3 regions of the Streptomyces sp. NPDC058877 genome follow, and region 3 is predicted to be linked to each of the others. Evidence: riboswitches for the same ligand, from Rfam matches in the RefSeq annotation. Region 3 holds a riboswitch; each other region holds the start of a gene.
What was found. Region 3 has a riboswitch for cobalamin ahead of ACFW2Y_RS08800 (acyl-CoA thioesterase). Riboswitches for the same ligand answer to the same signal wherever they lie in the genome.
Positions count from the first base shown of each region.

Region 1: it holds a riboswitch for cobalamin, as region 3 does, so the genes downstream of both, metE (5-methyltetrahydropteroyltriglutamate--homocysteine S-methyltransferase) here and ACFW2Y_RS08800 (acyl-CoA thioesterase) in region 3, are expected to answer to the same signal.
Region 2: it holds a riboswitch for cobalamin, as region 3 does, so the genes downstream of both, cobN (cobaltochelatase subunit CobN) here and ACFW2Y_RS08800 (acyl-CoA thioesterase) in region 3, are expected to answer to the same signal.

Region 1 covers NZ_JBHYMF010000006.1:26,457-32,191, reverse strand. Annotated here, with positions in the region: gene ACFW2Y_RS02805 (hypothetical protein) at 463-1,539, opposite strand; gene ACFW2Y_RS02800 (hypothetical protein) at 2,220-2,600, shown strand; cobalamin riboswitch at 2,653-2,868, shown strand; gene metE (5-methyltetrahydropteroyltriglutamate--homocysteine S-methyltransferase) at 3,033-5,357, shown strand; partial or broken gene ACFW2Y_RS02790 (DUF5701 family protein) at 5,627-5,735, shown strand, end outside.
Region 2 covers NZ_JBHYMF010000007.1:43,930-49,664, reverse strand. Annotated here, with positions in the region: gene cobN (cobaltochelatase subunit CobN) at 1-3,597, opposite strand, end outside; cobalamin riboswitch at 3,676-3,809, opposite strand; gene ACFW2Y_RS03225 (cobalamin biosynthesis protein CobG) at 3,890-5,227, shown strand; gene ACFW2Y_RS03220 (precorrin-8X methylmutase) at 5,242-5,735, shown strand, end outside.
Region 3 covers NZ_JBHYMF010000025.1:17,793-23,527, reverse strand. Annotated here, with positions in the region: gene ACFW2Y_RS08815 (VOC family protein) at 1-318, opposite strand, end outside; one part of gene ACFW2Y_RS08810 (IS5 family transposase) at 599-941, shown strand; one part of gene ACFW2Y_RS08810 (IS5 family transposase) at 941-1,395, shown strand; gene ACFW2Y_RS08805 (hypothetical protein) at 1,429-1,824, shown strand; cobalamin riboswitch at 1,787-2,005, shown strand; partial or broken gene ACFW2Y_RS08800 (acyl-CoA thioesterase) at 2,056-2,466, shown strand; gene ACFW2Y_RS08795 (RidA family protein) at 2,749-3,168, shown strand; gene ACFW2Y_RS08790 (hypothetical protein) at 3,221-3,466, shown strand; gene ACFW2Y_RS08785 (VOC family protein) at 3,544-3,912, opposite strand; gene ACFW2Y_RS08780 (Lrp/AsnC family transcriptional regulator) at 4,175-4,627, opposite strand; gene ACFW2Y_RS08775 (SMP-30/gluconolactonase/LRE family protein) at 4,735-5,691, shown strand.

The sequences.
Region 1 (5,735 bases), on a different contig from region 3:
CGTCCGGCGTGTGCTGCATACGCGCGAACCGGAAGCGCGCGCCCTGGGGTCGCTCCCGACCTCACGGCCGACTGGAGATGCTCATCGTGATGAGCACGGAAGAGACGACGGGAAGCAAACGGCCGGCGGACTGCTTCGGTAGCGGTGCCCGTTCCTTCACCAGGGTGAGGACAGCGTCAGTTGGTGTGCGTGTTACGGAGGTGCTCGCTCATGTACCCGACATGAATCCGTCCGTTTCCAGCCGTTTCGCCATAGAAGTAGAGCCACAGGGCAGAGGGCTTTCCGAAGCCGATCCGCATGCGCTCCGCCATGAGGACACGCCCTGACCGCCCCGGCACCGTCGGGCCTCCTTCTGGCTCACCGACACCGGCGCCTAGCCTCGTCCCACCCTTCACTATCCGCTGGGGGATACACGAATCAGGGAACATGGAGGTGACCTGCACGGCCAGAACACCGGTGAACTCACGTACCGGACCCGGCGAGCTCATGGGCCATGCCTTGCAGCATGCCAAGGCTCGGTGCCGCCTGTCGGAGTGCCCGGGAACTCCTGTCGCCGGCCCTCGTGAGCTGCCTCAGACGTCCCTCCAGCTCCTTCTCCGCATGAGGCTGCGTCATAACCTCGAAGCCTCCCCAAACCAGCAAGCCCCCACCGACGGCGAGTAGAGCCACCGGAATCGAGGTCGACTTTCCATAAAACCGCCCGATGGGCACGGACTTGCCTGCCGCCTGGCTCACAGCAACAGCTGAAGCGTCCGTGATCAGCGACGGTACCGAAGACAGAGAACCCATGCGTTTCGAGGACCGGAACCTGGCCCGGACGTGCTCGTCGACCCGGCCGAGCCTGCCATGGACGTCCTCAATCCCGTCACGGAGCCCCGAGAGGGACGTGGCGATCTGCTCGGACCTGGTCCTGGCAACGTCAGGCTTTCCCCCGTGATAGTCGAAGGCGATCTGGGCGAGCCCGAACTGGACCGTGGCCACGTAACACTGCGTCATCAGATCGAGGTGCAGCTCCACCTCGTCCACAGCCCCCTGGCTCAGGCCCTTGTGCACCCGGCGCAAGGATCCCTTCCCAACATCCTCCAGCCGCGCCATCGCGTCCCCGAGATGGCGAAGACCCTTACGACTCACATCACCCAGACTGCTCCTCGTGACCGAGAAGTCACTCGCCTCAACACCACGCTCCCCATGAGCACGCAGCCGTGCCACCAGGTCCTCAACCTGTTCGAAGACATTCTCGGCAGCACCGATCTGGTCGGACTGCATGCGCTGGGCCAGTTCATCCACCCGCTGGCGGATGGCCTTGATGTCCCGGGCCATCTCGGCCGCCTGAACCTGAGCTGCGATGGCACCCAGAACGGCCGCCCCACCCGACAAGGCAGAGATGGCCGTGGTGCCACGAACACGCAGCAGACGTGCCACCTGCCCCCGGTCGTTGCGGATGCTGCTCTGGATCCAGCCGCCCTCCTCGACGATCAACTTCCCCGTCTCCATCAACTTGCGGGAGAGCGGATCGATCTCGACCAGATGACCGGTCACGCGCCGAGCCTCGACGAACACCCGGACCGCAGGATCCAAGGTCCGCACGACAGCTGCCCACTCGCTGGAGGTGAGGCCAGCCACCCAGCGCCCCCATCGCGAGCCGTTCTCCCCACGGGGAGCACCGAACACGACAGCGTGCCCTTCTGTCACACGGACAACGACCTCTTCGGCCTCATCCCTCAGCGACACTCCGCACAGCCCCCTCAACCGGATCCGGCGTCCCGCCTGATTGTAGAGGGAAACCCCCGGTCCATTTCGGATCTTCAGATCAATTCCACCACGTCGGAACTCCATTGGTGCGGGGACTCCCCAGTGAGTCGCGTAGACCAGGGACCCACGATGTGGCGCAGTTCGTGGAGGATGAGGCTCTCGTTCGGGCGCTCAACGGAGCCACTGGTACGAGCGGCTTGGCCAGACGGCCAAGGCAGCAGAACCGTCGCAGATGCAGTCCTGGTGCTGCCCTCAGATCATGCCTGGGTGGTGCGGGGCTCAAGAGCGCAAAAGCGACCAAGACCTGCTCGAGCGGAGACTTCCTCGGCGAGGTACCGGCGCTCAGCCGGCCCGCCGACGACGCGCATGTCGGACGGCCCGTCAGCCAGCGCCCGGTGTCCTGACCTCGTGGGCACCGCAACGAGCGGACGGGTCTGCACCCCAGGTTTCACCGTGTCGACGACACCGTGAACGGCGGAGCCGAAGACCCCGGGCTCACACCCGTGCGCGGTGCCCCGACGTCCGAGGCGTTCGAGGAGCAGGCCGCGGCGTTCGTGGCCGAGGTCGTCGTGGAGAGCAGGAAGAGCGGCCAGCCGGTGGAGCCGTTCGCCGCCACCGGCTTCCTGATCGAGCACGCCGGTCTTCGTCTGACCCACGGCGTCCAGCGCCAGGAGCATCTCCACCGCCCCGGTCTCCGTGAGGCTCTCGGCCGTGCGCCCCCATGCACCGTATGCGCCACGGCACGAACGACGCTGGGCTCCCGCGCGGCCGTACTCGTACCGCAGGGCGTCGTCGATTACGGAGCCACCTCGTTCTTGCGTCCGCATGTTGGAAAACCTCGCCGCTGAGCGATCGCACGTCCTAGGCTGGCACTCGCAGCTGGTTCGCCCCGTCCCGCCCCATGGCCTGAACGGCATGGGGACCCCCATGGCGGTAGGCGTCGTAAGAGGGAACCCGGTGGGAATCCGGGACTGCCCCGCAGCGGTGAGCGGGAACGACCGCCGTCATACGCACTGGGACCGGACAACGGCCCTGGGAAGCGACGGCCAGTAGGTTTCCTCCGCCAGGAGGACGTGCCCGCGAGTCCGAAGACCTGCCCGTTGCCCACGCACGGTCGTATGCCGTGCGCGGACATCCCGGTGACCTCGTGGGCGGGTCGGCGTACACGGCGAGCGGCACATCCGGCGTTTCCCGCCCGGTGGTCCGCACCGCCTGTGGCTCCTTCGCGTCCGTCTCCCGTCTCCGGGATGTTGTGGACACATCTCGCGAAGGAGAGTTCCGTGACAGCCAAACCCGTGGCCACGGCAGCACGAGCCACCGTGTACGGCTATCCCCGCCAGGGTCAGAACCGCGAACTGAAGAAGGCCGTCGAGAGCTACTGGAAGGGCCGTGCCACCGCCGATGCCCTCCGGGAGACGGCGGCCGGCCTCCGCCGCTCCCGCTGGCAGGAGTTGGTCGACGCCGGCATCCACGAAGTGCCGACGGGAGACTTCTCGTACTACGACCACGTCCTGGACACCAGTGTCATGGTCGGCGCCGTGCCCGCACGTCACCGCGCCGCCGTCGGGGGGGATGCGCTCGACGGGTACTTCGCGATGGCCCGTGGCACCCAGGACGTGGCGCCGCTGGAGATGACCAAGTGGTTCGACACCAACTACCACTACTTGGTCCCCGAACTCGGCCCGGACACCGTCTTCGCCTCCGACTCGACCAAGCAGGTCGCCGAGCTGAAGGAAGCCCTCGCCCTCGGTCACACCCCCCGACCGGTCCTGGTCGGCCCCCTCACCTACCTGCTGCTCGCCAAGCCCGCCCCGGGCGTCGTGGCCGACTTCGAACCGCTGAGCCTTCTCGACCGGCTGCTGCCGGTCTACGCCGAAGTACTCGCCGATCTGCGCGCGGCCGGCGCCGAATGGGTCCAGCTGGACGAACCCGCCCTGGTCCAGGACCGCACCCCGGCCGAGCTGAGCGCCGCCGTCCGTGCCTACCGTGATCTGGGCCGTGCCACCGACCGGCCCAAGCTGCTCGTCGCCTCGTACTTCGACCGCTTGGGCGATGCCCTCAAGGCGCTCGCGGCCACCCCGGTGGAGGGCCTCGCCCTGGACTTCACCGACTCCGCCGCCGCGAACCTGGACGACCTCGCCGCGATCGGCGGACTGCCCGGCAAGCGCCTGGTCGCAGGCGTCGTCAACGGCCGCAACGTCTGGATCAACGACCACCAGAAGTCCCTGGCCACCCTGGCCACCCTCCTCGGGCTGGCCGACCGGGTCGACGTCGCCGCGTCCTGCTCCCTGTTGCACGTCCCCCTGGACGCGACCGCGGAGCGCGACATCGAGCCCCAGATCCGACGCTGGCTGGCCTTCGCCCGTCAGAAGAGCACCGAAGTCGCCACCCTCGCCCGCGGCCTCGCCCAAGGCACCGGTGCGATCGCCGCCGAGCTGGCCGCCAACCGCGCCGACCTCGCCTCACGAGCCGGCTCCGCCCTCACCCGTGACCCCGCGGTCCGTGCCCGTACCGCGGCCATCACCGACACGGACGGACGGCGCTCCCAGCCGTACGCCGAGCGCTCCGCGGCACAGCGCGCGCATCTAGGGCTGCCGTTGCTGCCGACCACGACCATCGGCTCCTTCCCGCAGACCGGCGGGCTCCGTGCGAGCCGTGCCGACCTCCGGGCCGGCCGGATCGACACCGCCGGATACGAAGGCCGCATCGAGGACGAGATCCGCGAGGTCATCTCCTTCCAGGAGAAGACCGGCATCGACGTCCTGGTGCACGGCGAGCCCGAACGCAACGACATGGTGCAGTACTTCGCCGAGCAGCTGACCGGCTACATCGCCACCCAGCACGGCTGGGTCCAGTCCTACGGCACCCGTTACGTCCGTCCGCCCGTCCTCGCCGGTGACGTCTCCCGCCCCGAACCGATGACGGTGCGCTGGACGACGTACGCCCAGTCGCAGACCTCCAGGCCGGTCAAGGGCATGCTGACCGGTCCGGTCACGATGCTCGCGTGGTCCTTCGTGCGGGACGACCAACCGCTGGGTGACACCGCCCGGCAAGTGGCGCTGGCCCTGCGCGACGAGGTGAACGACCTGGAGGCGGCCGGAACGCCGGTCATCCAGGTCGACGAGCCGGCGCTCCGCGAGACCCTGCCGCTCCGCGCCGCCGACCACCCCGCCTACCTGGCCTGGGCGACCGAATGCTTCCGGCTGACCACCAGTGGCGTACGACCGGACACCCAGATCCACACGCACATGTGCTACGCGGAATTCGGCGACGTCGTCCGGGCCATCGATGACCTCGACGCCGACGTCATCAGCCTGGAGGCGGCCCGTTCCCACATGCAGGTGGCCGACGAACTGGCCGAGCACGGCTACCCGCGCGAGGCCGGTCCGGGGGTCTGGGACATCCACTCCCCGCGCGTCCCGAGCGTCGACGAGGTCGCCGTGCTCCTGCGCAAGGGCCTGGACGCCATCCCGGCCGAGCGCCTGTGGGTCAACCCCGACTGCGGCCTCAAGACCCGCGGCTGGCCGGAGACCCGCGCCTCCCTGGAAAACCTCGTTGCCGCAGCCCGCACGGTCAGGGAGGAGCTGCCGGCCCACAACGGTTGATGCCCCGAGGTCCGGGCCGAACGCATCGTCGTCCGGCCCGGACGTCCTCGAAGGGTGCCCCCTTCGGGGCGCACGCCGCTTCAGGCGAAGGTGCACGTCCAACGCCGATCACGGGAACGATCGGGTGACGCCCCGCGTTGCCCCAGGGGCTTGCCGCGAACAGCGACCCGGAGGACTCACGTGCCCGAAGCGACGTCCGACACCAGTCCGGAACCACCGCCCCCACCACTCTCACACCGCTCCCGCCGCTCACCGCCCAGGCCAAACGTCTGATCGAGCTGGGCGTGCACGAGCTCGCCGGGATCTCCGCCGCCGAGTTGCGCGCCTTCGCCGAGCGCGCCCATGGGGACACGGGCGACGTCCTGCTCGCCGTCGACC
Region 2 (5,735 bases), on a different contig from region 3:
CTCCAGGTCGCCCTCGGTCTCCAGGAACACCTGGCGCAGCGCGGCCAGGGTCTCCGGGTCCGGCTTCTCCCACATCCCCCGCGACTCCGCTTCGAGGAGCCGCTCCGCGATGCCGTGCAGGGCCCACGGGTTGGCCTCCTTCAGGAAGGCCTGGTTCTCCGCGTCGAGGACGTACTCCTGCGTCAGCTTGTCGTACATCCAGTCCGCGACGACCCCGGTCGTCGCGTCGTACCCGAAGAGGTAGTCGACGGTCGCCGCGAGCTCGAACGCACCCTTGTAGCCGTGGCGGCGCATCGCCTCGATCCACCGCGGGTTGACCACGCGGGCGCGGAAGACCCGGGAGGTCTCCTCGACGAGCGTGCGGGTGCGGACGGTCTCCGGGCGGGTCGAGTCGCCGATGTACGCCTCGGGGGCCGTGCCCTTCAGCGCGCGGACGGTCGCGACCATGCCGCCGTGGTACTGGAAGTAGTCGTCGGAGTCGGCGATGTCGTGCTCGCGCGTGTCCGTGTTCTTCGCGGCGACCGCGATCCGCTTGTACGCGGTCTCCATCTCGTCGCGCGCCGGGCGGCCTTCTAGCCCGCGGCCGTACGCGTACCCGCCCCACACCGTGTACACCTCGGCGAGGTCGGCGTCCGTGCGCCAGTCGCGCGAGTCGATCAGCTGGAGGATGCCCGCGCCGTACGTCCCCGGCCGCGAGCCGAAGATGCGGGTGGTGGCGCGCCGTTCGTCGCCGTGCTCGGCCAGGTCGGCCTGCGCGTGCGCCCGCACGTGGTTGTCCGAGGCCGGCTCGTCGAGCCCGGCCACCAGCCGTACGGCGTCGTCCAGGAGGCCGATGACGTGCGGGAAGGCGTCCCGGAAGAAGCCCGAGATGCGCAGCGTGACGTCGATGCGCGGGCGGCCGAGCTCGGCGAGCGGGATCGGCTCCAGGCCGTTCACGCGGCGCGAGGCCTCGTCCCACAGCGGACGGACGCCGAGCAGCGCGAGGGCCTCGGCGACGTCGTCGCCGGCGGTGCGCATCGCACTCGTGCCCCACAGCGAGAGGCCCACCGAGGTCGGCCACTCGCCGTTGTCCGTGCGGTAGCGCTCCAGGAGCGAGTCGGCGAGCGCCTGACCGGTCTCCCAGGCGAGCCGGGACGGCACCGCCTTCGGGTCGACGGAGTAGAAGTTGCGGCCGGTGGGCAGCACGTTGACCAGGCCCCGCAGCGGGGAACCGGACGGGCCGGCCGGGACGAAGCCGCCGTTCAGGGCGTGCACGGCGTGCGCCAGTTCGTCGGTGGTGGCGGCCAGGCGCGGCACGACCTGCTCACAGGCGAAGCGCAGCACGGCCTGCACCTCGGGGCCGTACCCCTCGGGGACGGCCGCCACGTCCCAACCGGCGGCCTCCATCGCCTCGACCAGCTCGCGGGCCTTCGCCTCGGCCTCGTCGGCGGTGGTGCGGGTGGCGGCCGACTCGTCCAGCCCCAGCGCCTCGCGCAGCCCCGGCAGGGCCTGCGTCCCGCCCCAGATCTGGCGGGCACGCAGGATGGAGAGCACCAGGTTGACCCTGGCCTCCCCGACCGGGGCGCCACCGAGGACGTGCAGGCCGTCGCGGATCTGGGCGTCCTTGACCTCGCACAGCCAACCGTCGACGTGCAGCAGGAAGTCGTCGAAACCGTCGTCCTCGGGGCGCTCGTCGAGACCGAGGTCGTGGTCGAGCTTGGCGGCCTGGATCAGGGTCCAGATCTGGGCGCGGATCGCGGGCAGCTTCGCCGGGTCCATGGAAGAGATCTGCGCGTACTCGTCGAGCAGCTGCTCCAGGCGCGCGATGTCGCCGTACGAGTCGGCGCGGGCCATCGGGGGCACCAGGTGGTCGACGAGGGTCGCGTGCACGCGCCGCTTGGCCTGGGTGCCCTCGCCCGGGTCGTTGACGAGGAACGGGTAGACCAGGGGCAGGTCGCCGAGGGCCGCGTCGGGGCCGCAGGCGGCGGACAGACCGGCGTTCTTGCCCGGCAGCCACTCCAGGTTGCCGTGCTTGCCCAGGTGGACCATGGCGTCGGCGCCGAAGCCGCCGTCCTCGGCGCGGGCGGCGATCCAGCGGTAGGCGGCCAGGTAGTGGTGGGACGGCGGGAGGTCGGGGTCGTGGTAGATCGCGATCGGGTTCTCCCCGAAGCCGCGCGGCGGCTGGATGAGGACCAGCAGGTTCCCGCGCCGCAGGGCGGCGAGGACGATGTCGCCCTCGGGGTTGCGGGAGCGGTCCAGGAACATCTCGCCCGGCGGCGGGCCCCAGTGCTCCTCGACCTCGGTGCGCAGCTCCTCCGGGAGGAGCGCGTACCAGCGCTTGTAGTCGGCGGCGGGGATGCGGACCGGGTTCTTCGCGAGCTGTTCCTCGGTGAGCCAGTCCTGGTCGTGGCCGCCGGCCTCGATGAGGGCGTAGATCAGCTCGTCCCCGTCGCCGGAGACCAACCCGGGCAGCTCCCCCTCCGGCCCGAAGTCGTACCCCTCCGCGATCAGGCGCCGCAGCAGGGCGACGGCGGAGGCCGGGGTGTCCAGGCCGACCGCGTTGCCGATGCGGGAGTGCTTCGTCGGGTACGCGGAGAGGACGAGGGCCAGCTTCTTCTCGGCGTTCGGGACGTGCCGCAGCCGGGCGTGCCGGACGGCGATCCCGGCCACCCGGGCGGCGCGCTCGGCATCCGCCACGTACGCCGGCAGGCCGTCCGCGTCGATCTCCTTGAAGGAGAACGGCACGGTGATCAGCCGGCCGTCGAACTCGGGCACGGCGATCTGGTTGGCCGCGTCCAGCGGGGACAGGCCCTCGTCGTTCTCCTCCCAGGCGGAGCGCGAGCCGGTCAGGCACAGCGCCTGCAGCACCGGCACGTCGAGCGCGGCGAGCGCCCCCGCGTCCCAGGCCTCCTCGTCCCCGCCCGCCTGCGCCTCGGCCGGCTTGGTGCCGCCGGCCGCGAGGACGGTGGTGACGATCACGTCGGCGGTGCGGAGGGTGTCGACGAGCTCCGCCTCGGGGGCGCGCAGGGAGGCCACGTAGAGCGGCAGGGCGCGCGCGCCGGCGTCCTCGATCGCCCCGCACAGGGCGTCGACGAAGGCGGTGTTCCCGCTCATGTGGTGGGCGCGGTAGTAGAGCACGGCGACGGTCGGGCCGGTCTCGTTCCGCGCCGGGCGCTCCAGGGGGCCCCAGGTGGGGGTGGCGGCCGGGGCCTCGAAGCCGTGGCCGGTGAGGAGCACGGTGTCGGAGAGGAAGTGGGCCAGCTGCGCCAGGTTGGCCGGGCCGCCGTGCGCCAGGTAGGCGTGCGCCTCGGTGGCGACGCCGATCGGGACGGTGGAGGCCGCCATCAGCTGGGCGTCGGGGGCCTGTTCGCCGCTGAGCACGACGACCGGCTTTCCGGCGGCGAGGAGCACGTCCAGCCCCTCCTGCCAGGAGCGGAGGCCGCCGAGGAGGCGGACGACGACCAGGTCGACGCCGTCGAGCAGGGCCGGCAGGTCGGCGAGGGGCAGGCGGGAGGGGTTGGCGAAGCGGTACTCGACCGGGCCGTCCCCGGGCGCCGCGGCGTTCGCCGCACGGGCGCTGAGCAGGTCGGTGTCGGAGTGCGACAGCAGCAGGAGCATGGCGAGCTCAGGCCTTCCTCGGGGTTGTCCGCGCCCCGGGTGGTCGTGTGAATGGGGGCCTCCCCTCGCTCGGCCGAAGCCGAGAGCTCGGGGAAGGGAGTTCCTGACTCACCCGTGCCATCGCTGGTACGGGCTCACAGTGGCGGGACCGCGCCGGATTCTCACCGGGCTTCCTCCCCGGGGTCCTGGGACCCCATGCCGGTCTGCATCCTAGATCGTGGCGCCGTCGGGCCCCCAGGGAGCGGGGACGTCGACCGGATCACACCCGGTGGCCGGCCGGTTCCCCGTGGGTATGCTCGCCGCCATGCCGCCCACCCCACCCCCGACGCCCGAAGCGGGCGAGGCCCGCACGCGGGACCGTGGCGACGCCTGCCCGGGAGCGCTGCGCCTGCACGCCGCCGACGACGGCCGCCTGGCCCGACTCCGCCTGCCCGCAGGCCGTCTGACGGCAGCTCAGGTGGAGGTCCTGGCCGGCGCGGCCGACGCCCTCGGCGACGGGCGGATCAGCATCACCTCGCGCGGCAACGCGGAGCTGCGCGGCCTCGCCGAGGACTGCGGGGCACGGCTGGCGGAGCTCCTGGCGGAGGCGGGCCTGCTGCCCTCCCCCACCCACGAACGGGTCCGCAACATCGTGGCCTCGCCCGCTGCGGGCCTCGACGGACTCGGCCACGCCGACGTGCAGTTGTGGGCGCGCGGGTTGGACGCCGCGCTCTGTGCCGAGGCCCGGGCGGCGTCCCTTTCGGGGCGGTTCCTCTTCGTCCTGGACGACGGGCGCGGAGACGTGGCCGGACTGGGCGGCGATGTGAGCTTGATCGCAGAACCGGACGGATCGGTCCTGCTGCGGCTCGGCTCACGGGCCTTCCGGCTCGCCGCCGCGGACGCCGTCCGGGCCGCCCTCACCGCCGCCCTCGCCTTCCTGGACGCCGCCGGGGCCGCCGGAAACGGGGCCTGGCGCCCCCGCGAACTGCCCGACGGGCACCTGCCGGACTGGGCCGACGCCCTGGCACGGGCCGGGATCACGGCCGAGCCCGTACCGGTACCGCCCCTGCCCGCGCCCCGGTCGCCCGAGCCCGGGCCGCTCGGCGACGGTGCCCTGCACGTCCTCGCTCCGCTCGGCCGGCTCACCACCGTCCAGCTGCGGGCCCTGCTGCCGGCCGCCGAGATCCGGCTCACGCCGTGGCGGGGGGTCGTCGTGGTGGGCGTCGCAGCCGCCCCGGCCGCGGACCGCCCCGCCGCCGTCCCGGCCGCCGGGCGAGCCTCCGCCCCCACTCCGGCCGCCGGCGGAAGCACCCCGGTCGGTTCCCTCCCGGCGCGGCTCGCCGAGCTGGCGTCACACGGCCTGCTCACCCGCTCCGACGCACCCGGCGCCCGGGTCACCGCCTGCACCGGGCGGCCCGGCTGCGCCAAGTCCCTCGCCGACGTCCGGGCCGACGCCCCCGCCGCACCCCCCGGACCCCTGCCCGTGCACTTCTCCGGCTGCGCACGCCGCTGCGGACACCCGCACGGCACCTGGATCGACGTCCTCGCCACCGGCGACGACGGCTATCTGGTGGACGGCGTCCCCACCCCCCGCACCTCCCTGACCGCAGCAGTCGCGGCGGCCCGCAGCCTGCCGACCCACACGAGATGAGCGAGAACAACAGGATGTTCGACTACGAGAAGGACGGGACGGAGATCTACCGCCGGTCCTTTGCCACCATCCGCGCCGAGGCGGACCTCGCGGGCCTGCCCGCCGACGTCGCCCAGGTGGCGGTCCGGATGATCCACGCCTGCGGCATGACCGACCTCGTGCAGGACATCGCGTACTCCCCCGGCGTCGTCGCCGGCGCCCGCACCGCGCTCCGCGCCGGTGCCCCCATCCTCTGCGACGCGCAGATGGTCGCCAGCGGCGTCACCCGCAAGCGGCTGCCCGCCGACAACGAGGTGCTCTGCGGCCTCTCCGACCCGGCCGTCCCGGGCCTCGCCGCCGAGCTCGGCACCACCCGCTCCGCCGCCGCGTTCGAACTGTGGCGGGACCGGCTCGAAGGTTCCGTCGTCGCCATCGGCAACGCCCCCACCGCCCTCTTCCACCTCCTGGAGATGATCGCGAAGGGCGCCGGGAAGCCCGCCGCCGTCCTCGGCATACCCGTCGGCTTCAT
Region 3 (5,735 bases):
CTCCACCAGGCTGTCGACGTCCGGCACGAAGACGTGCAGCGTGACGGACGTGCCTCCGCCGAGCGAGGTCGGCGCGGCAAAGGAGGCGGTCTCCGCTTCGTCCACGCTGACGTCGCCCAGCATCAGTGCCGACCGTCCGATGGTGATCTCGGCGTGCAGGATCCCGCCGCCCGGAGCGTCAATCCTGAAGTCCTCACGGGCGCCGAACGCCCGCTCGTAGAAATCGATCGCAGCAGCGGCGTCATCGACCATGATGTGCGGGATCACGGTGTAGCGGTAGCGGTCGGGGATCTCGATGTGGACTGTGCGCTCGGTCATGGCGAACCTCCTCGAAAGGCGCCGCCGGTCGGTTCCCGCGGCCCTGGAAGGAACCTAGAAGCTCAAGTTTGCTTGAGGTCAAGCGTCGATGCGGTCCTGCAGCAAACCTGCCCGCCGGGCAGCACGCAGGGACGCGTACGCCCGCGGTCTCGGTGACAACAAACCCGCTCCTGTGACGACTATCGCGCTTCGCCTCAGCCACGGGCAGGCCAGGCTCGTAGCCGGCGTCAGGTTAGGCGTCGTCTCATTTGGTGGGTTGAGTAGTCTGCGCTGTGTGGTGATGGTCGAGCGCTTGGTGCCGGACGAGTTGTGGGAACTTTTCCAGCGGGTGGTCCCGCCCGCTCCGGCACGACCGCAGGGCGGCGGCCGGCGGCGGTACGGAGACCGCGAGGTGTTGGCCGTGATCATCTTCGTGGCCACGACAGGCTGCACCTGGCGGCAGTTGCCGCCGGCCTTCGGGCCGTCGGGGCCGACCGCACATCGGCGCTTCACCGAGTGGAGTACCGCCCGGGTCTGGGCCAAGCTGCACCGCATCATCCTCGACGAACTGGGCTCTCGTGGCGCACTGGACTGGTCGCGCTGCGCGATCGACTCGGTGAACATGCGGGCCCTGAAAGGGGGGAGCTGACAGGTCCGAATCCTGTGGACCGGGGCAAGGAAGGCTCGAAGATCCATTCGATCACTGAGCGGACCGGTCTGCCTATCTCTGTCGGGATCTCCGGCGCGAACCTCCACGACAGCCAGGCGCTTGAGCCGCTGGTACGCGGCATTCCTCCGATCCGGTCCCGCCGCGGCCCACGCCGGCGACGGCCCGCCAAGCTCCACGCGGACAAGGGATACGACTACGACCACCTGCGCCGATGGCTCCGCTCGCGCGGCATCCGACACCGCGTCGCCCGCAGAGGCGTCGAATCCTCCACACGACTGGGCCGGCATCGCTGGACGATCGAGCGCACGATGTCCTGGCTGGGTGGCTGCCGCCGCCTGCACCGCCGTTACGAGCGCAAGGCCGAGCACTTCCTGGCCTTCACCGCCATCGCCTGCACCCTCATCTGCTACCGCAGACTGACAGCCTGACGAGCGACACCCGCAGGTGGGACGATCCGCAACGTGATCGGATGGATGCACCACACCCCGCGCTGGGCAGTCATATCGGCCTGCGGCATCGCGGCCGTCCTGCTCTTCGTCGGTGCTTTCGCGCACGTCACCGACCTCCTCAGCCACGGCCTGCACCCCTACGACTGGGCACCGGGCTGGCTCAACCTCTACTGGTCGTCCCTGGCACTGTTCGACACGCTCGCCGCCGTGCTCCTCATCAGGGGCAAGCGCCGGGGAATTGACCTTGCCTGCGCCATCATGGCGACCGACCTCGCCGCCAACTGGTATGCCGTCCACGGCATCCAGCACAGCAACCTCGCCGAGCAGCCCGGCCTTCAACGACTGGCCGTCTTCGCCGCACTCGTCCTTGGAACGACACCGTTCATCCGGCGGCACCTCACCAATTGAGACGACGCCTAAGAGGGAACCCGGTGGGAATCCGGGACTGCCCCGCAGCGGTGAGCGGGAACGACCGCCGTCATACGCACTGGGACCGGACGACGGTCCTGGGAAGCGACGGCCAGTAGGGGTCTCGTACGACGAGGCGTGCCCGCGAGTCCGAAGACCTGCCCGCTGCCCGTGCGTCGGCACCCGCGGCGTGCGGAACAGCCCTGCCGCGACTCGCGAAGGAGAGTTGACGTGGCCGATCCCACCGTCACCAGCCCTGCCCGCACGCCGAAGACCCCGGACGACTCACGGGTCGTCCTCGCCCACATCATGAGCGAGCACGACACCAACCTCTACGGCACCATCCACGGCGGCGTGATGATGAAGCTCATCGACGACGCCGCCGCTGCCGCCGCCGGACGCCACGCCGACGGCCCCGCCGTCACCGCGTCCGTCGACCGGATGGCCTTCCTCGCCCCGGTCCGGGCCGGGGACCTGCTCAGCGTCGAGGCCGGCCTCGAACGCGCCGGACGGACCTCCATGACCGTCGGCGTCCGCGTCACCGCCGAACGGTGGAACAGCTCCGGCCCCGCCACCGAGGTCGCCACCGCCTTCCTCACTTTCGTCGCCGTCGACGCCGACGGCAGCCCGCGGCCCGTCCCGGTTCTCGAAGTGTCGCTGCCCGGCCTGTCCTGACCGGGGTGCTCGTGTCGCGGACGCGTTCGCCCCGCGCCTCGTCCCGCAGGGAACGGGGCGCGGGGTGCGAGGCGTCTCACCGCAGCAGGGCACGGTGGCGGTCCTGGCGCGCCGGTACGGGGATGCACCGGTGCGGATCTCCGAGAAGCCGGACGGCTCCGTGCGCGAGACTACCGACCGGGGCGAGTCGAGCACCGAGGCGCTCGGCACGCACCGCAGCCCGTCCGTCCGAACTGGAGCAGAACTTCCGTGAACACCTTCCGAAACCCCCCGGAGATAGCGGCGCCGCTCGCCGCCTACTCGCACCAGGCCGAGATCACCGGTCAGGTCCGGTGGCTCGTGGTATCCGGCCAGATCGGCATGACCCCGGCCGGTGAGCTTCCCGAGGACCCGGTCGAGCAGCTCGGACTCGCGCTGGAGAACGTCACGGCCAACCTCCGGGCGGCGGGCATGCGCCACGAGGACCTGGTCAAGTTGACGTTCTACTTCGCGGGCGAGATAGACCTGCAGCGGCGGCGCGAACGGATGGCCGCGTGGCTGGGCGACCTGCGCCCCTGCATGACCGTGATGACCGTGGCGGCGCTGGCCACGCCCGCGCTGCGCGTCGAGGTCGAGGCGCTCGCCTGCGCCGAGGACGTCACGACACCGCGGAAGGGGCAGCAACAGTAGTCACGATCCCGCTCCTCGGCGGGTGCCGGTGCCTTCGAGAAGCCGGACGCGGGTGGACCTCGGGCAGCGGGGCCGAGCCGGTGACGACAACGGGGGCGGTCCCGTGGTCGTCACCGGCTTCAAGGCCCCCTTCGCCCGCAGGCTCTCACCTGCCGGGAAGGGGGCCGGTCGGGTCCTGGCCGCCGAACGCGTCCCCGCCGAAAGCGGCTTCGTCCACTCGAAGGACCGGCGGGTCCTCACCGAGGCCCGCACTGCCCCGCCCGCGCCGCCGAGCTCCTGCACACGCTGCTCGTCCTGATGAACACCGCGGCCCACAAAGACCATTGGTCCCTGCCGCAGACGGCCCACGATCAACACGAGCACCGCGGAACGGCATTACCGATCGGGGATCGGCTGGGTGAGGTTCAGCGGATTGCCGTCAGGGTCCTGGATGTGGGCGACGCGCTGTCCCCACGGCATGTCATGGGGGCCGCTGCGGACCGAACCGCCCAACGCCTCCACTCGGGCGAGCGTTTCGTCGACGTCGTCGACCCCGATGCCGAGCAGGATCCGCGGCGCCGCCCCGGCCTCCGGGGCTTCCTTGGCCACCAGCCCGAGGTCGGTGTCGCCGATGCGCAGGCCGAGGTAGAACGCCGGACCGTCCGCCGGCACCCGGAAGACCTCCTCGGCGCCGAACAGTTCCGTGTAGAAGCCGACCAGGACGTCCTGGTCGGCAGTCAGGATCACTGGCTGGATGGTGGACATGGCACTCCTGTCGAGAACGGCCGTGTCGCTGGATGGACCGTTCGAGGACGGGGAACTCATCGACAAAGCCGCCCCGCCGGACGGTCCGTGTCGCAGACTGCCGCCCACGGCCGGCACGAGCACCCCGAAGCGGGGGCGTACCCCGGTGACCGGCCGCTTCGCGAGGGCGGAGCTTCATCGAACCGGACCCCCGTCACAGTCGAAGGTGACGCGCTCCGCCGACTTCGTCGTTCCCACGGAGTGGTGGCGGGCGCGAGGGGGGTCAGGACCGATCGGGGGCGAGCGGTGACAACGGGCGCTCGAAGAAGGTCTCCAGGACCACCGTCGCCTGTGTTCCGCTGACCCCGTCGATCGCGTAGATGCGGCGCAGCACGTCCTGCAGTTGCTCGGTGGTGGCCGTCCTGACCTTCACCAGAACCGAGGCGCTGCCGGCGATGACGTGCGCCTCCAGGACCTCGGGGAGCGCGGCGAAGTCCGGTGCCGAATCACCCATCCAGGACGTCGAGTCGACCATCACGTAGGCCAGGACGGCGCTTCCCACGGCGGCCGGGTCCACCTCGACGGTGGTGCGCCGGATGACCCCGCGCTCCCGCAGCTTCCGTACGCGCTCATGGGCGGCACCGGCGGACAGGCCGACGGCCCGGCCGAGCGCGGCGTAGGGCTGGGTGGCGTCCTGCTGGAGCTCCGCCAGCAACGCACGATCGACGTGATCCACAACTCTCCATTCGGAACTTGCCGGCGATGACAGTATCTCATCTTGCAACATGCGCTTCGAGCCGATCTATATTCGGCATATGATGAGTTGTGTGAGGAGTGGACTCCATGAGCGGTGATCGTCCGGGGCTGTACGAGATGCTTGACGACCGGTTCCGTACCGGGCGGTGCATGAACGGAGACGAGGCGCTGGAGGTCCTGTTCACCGGTTGTCGTTGGGCCGAGGGGCCGATCTACCTGCCCGCCTGGCGTCAGGTGGTCTGGAGCGACATCCCCAACGACCGGATGCTGCGGTGGGACGAGGAGACCGGCGCGGTCGCCGTCTTCCGCCGCTCCGCCGGGCACACCAACGGCAACACGCTCGACCGCGAGGGCCGGCTGATCACCTGCGAACAGGGCAATCGTCGGGTGACCCGGACCGAACACGACGGCACCATCACCGTGTTGGCCGAGCGCTGGGAGGGCAAGCGCCTGAACAGCCCGAACGACGCGGCCGTGAAGTCCGACGGTTCGATCTGGTTCTCCGACCCGGACTTCGGCATCACCAGCGATTACGAGGGATACCGCGCCGAGAGCGAGATCGGCTCCAACAACGTCTACCGGATCGATCCGGCCACGGGTGACGTGCAACTGGTCGCGGACTGCTTCGGCGCACCGAACGGCCTGGTCTTCTCCGCGGACGAGCGGCAGTTGTTCGTCTCCGACACCCGGGCGGGCTGCATCCGGGTCTTCGACGTGCGCGACGACGGCACCCTGTCCGACGGCAAGGTCTTCGCCGAAGCGGGGGCCCGCGAGAAGGCCCGCTTCGACAACCTCCGCTTCGACGACGGCGGACGGCTCTGGGTCGCCGCGATGGACGACGGCGTGCACTGCTACGACCCCGACGGCACCCTGATCGGACGACTGAACGTCCCCGAGGCGGTCGCCAACATCTCCTGGGGCGGTGCCAAGCGCAACCGTCTCTTCATCGCCGCGGAGACCAGCCTCTACTCGGTGGTCATGGGCACCACCGGCACCCACCCGACCGGACCGGGACGCCGCCCCTGGCTGCAGTCGGCGCCCTGATGACCCGCGGCGGCCCCTGAGAGGCGTCGCAGAAGCCCGTGCTC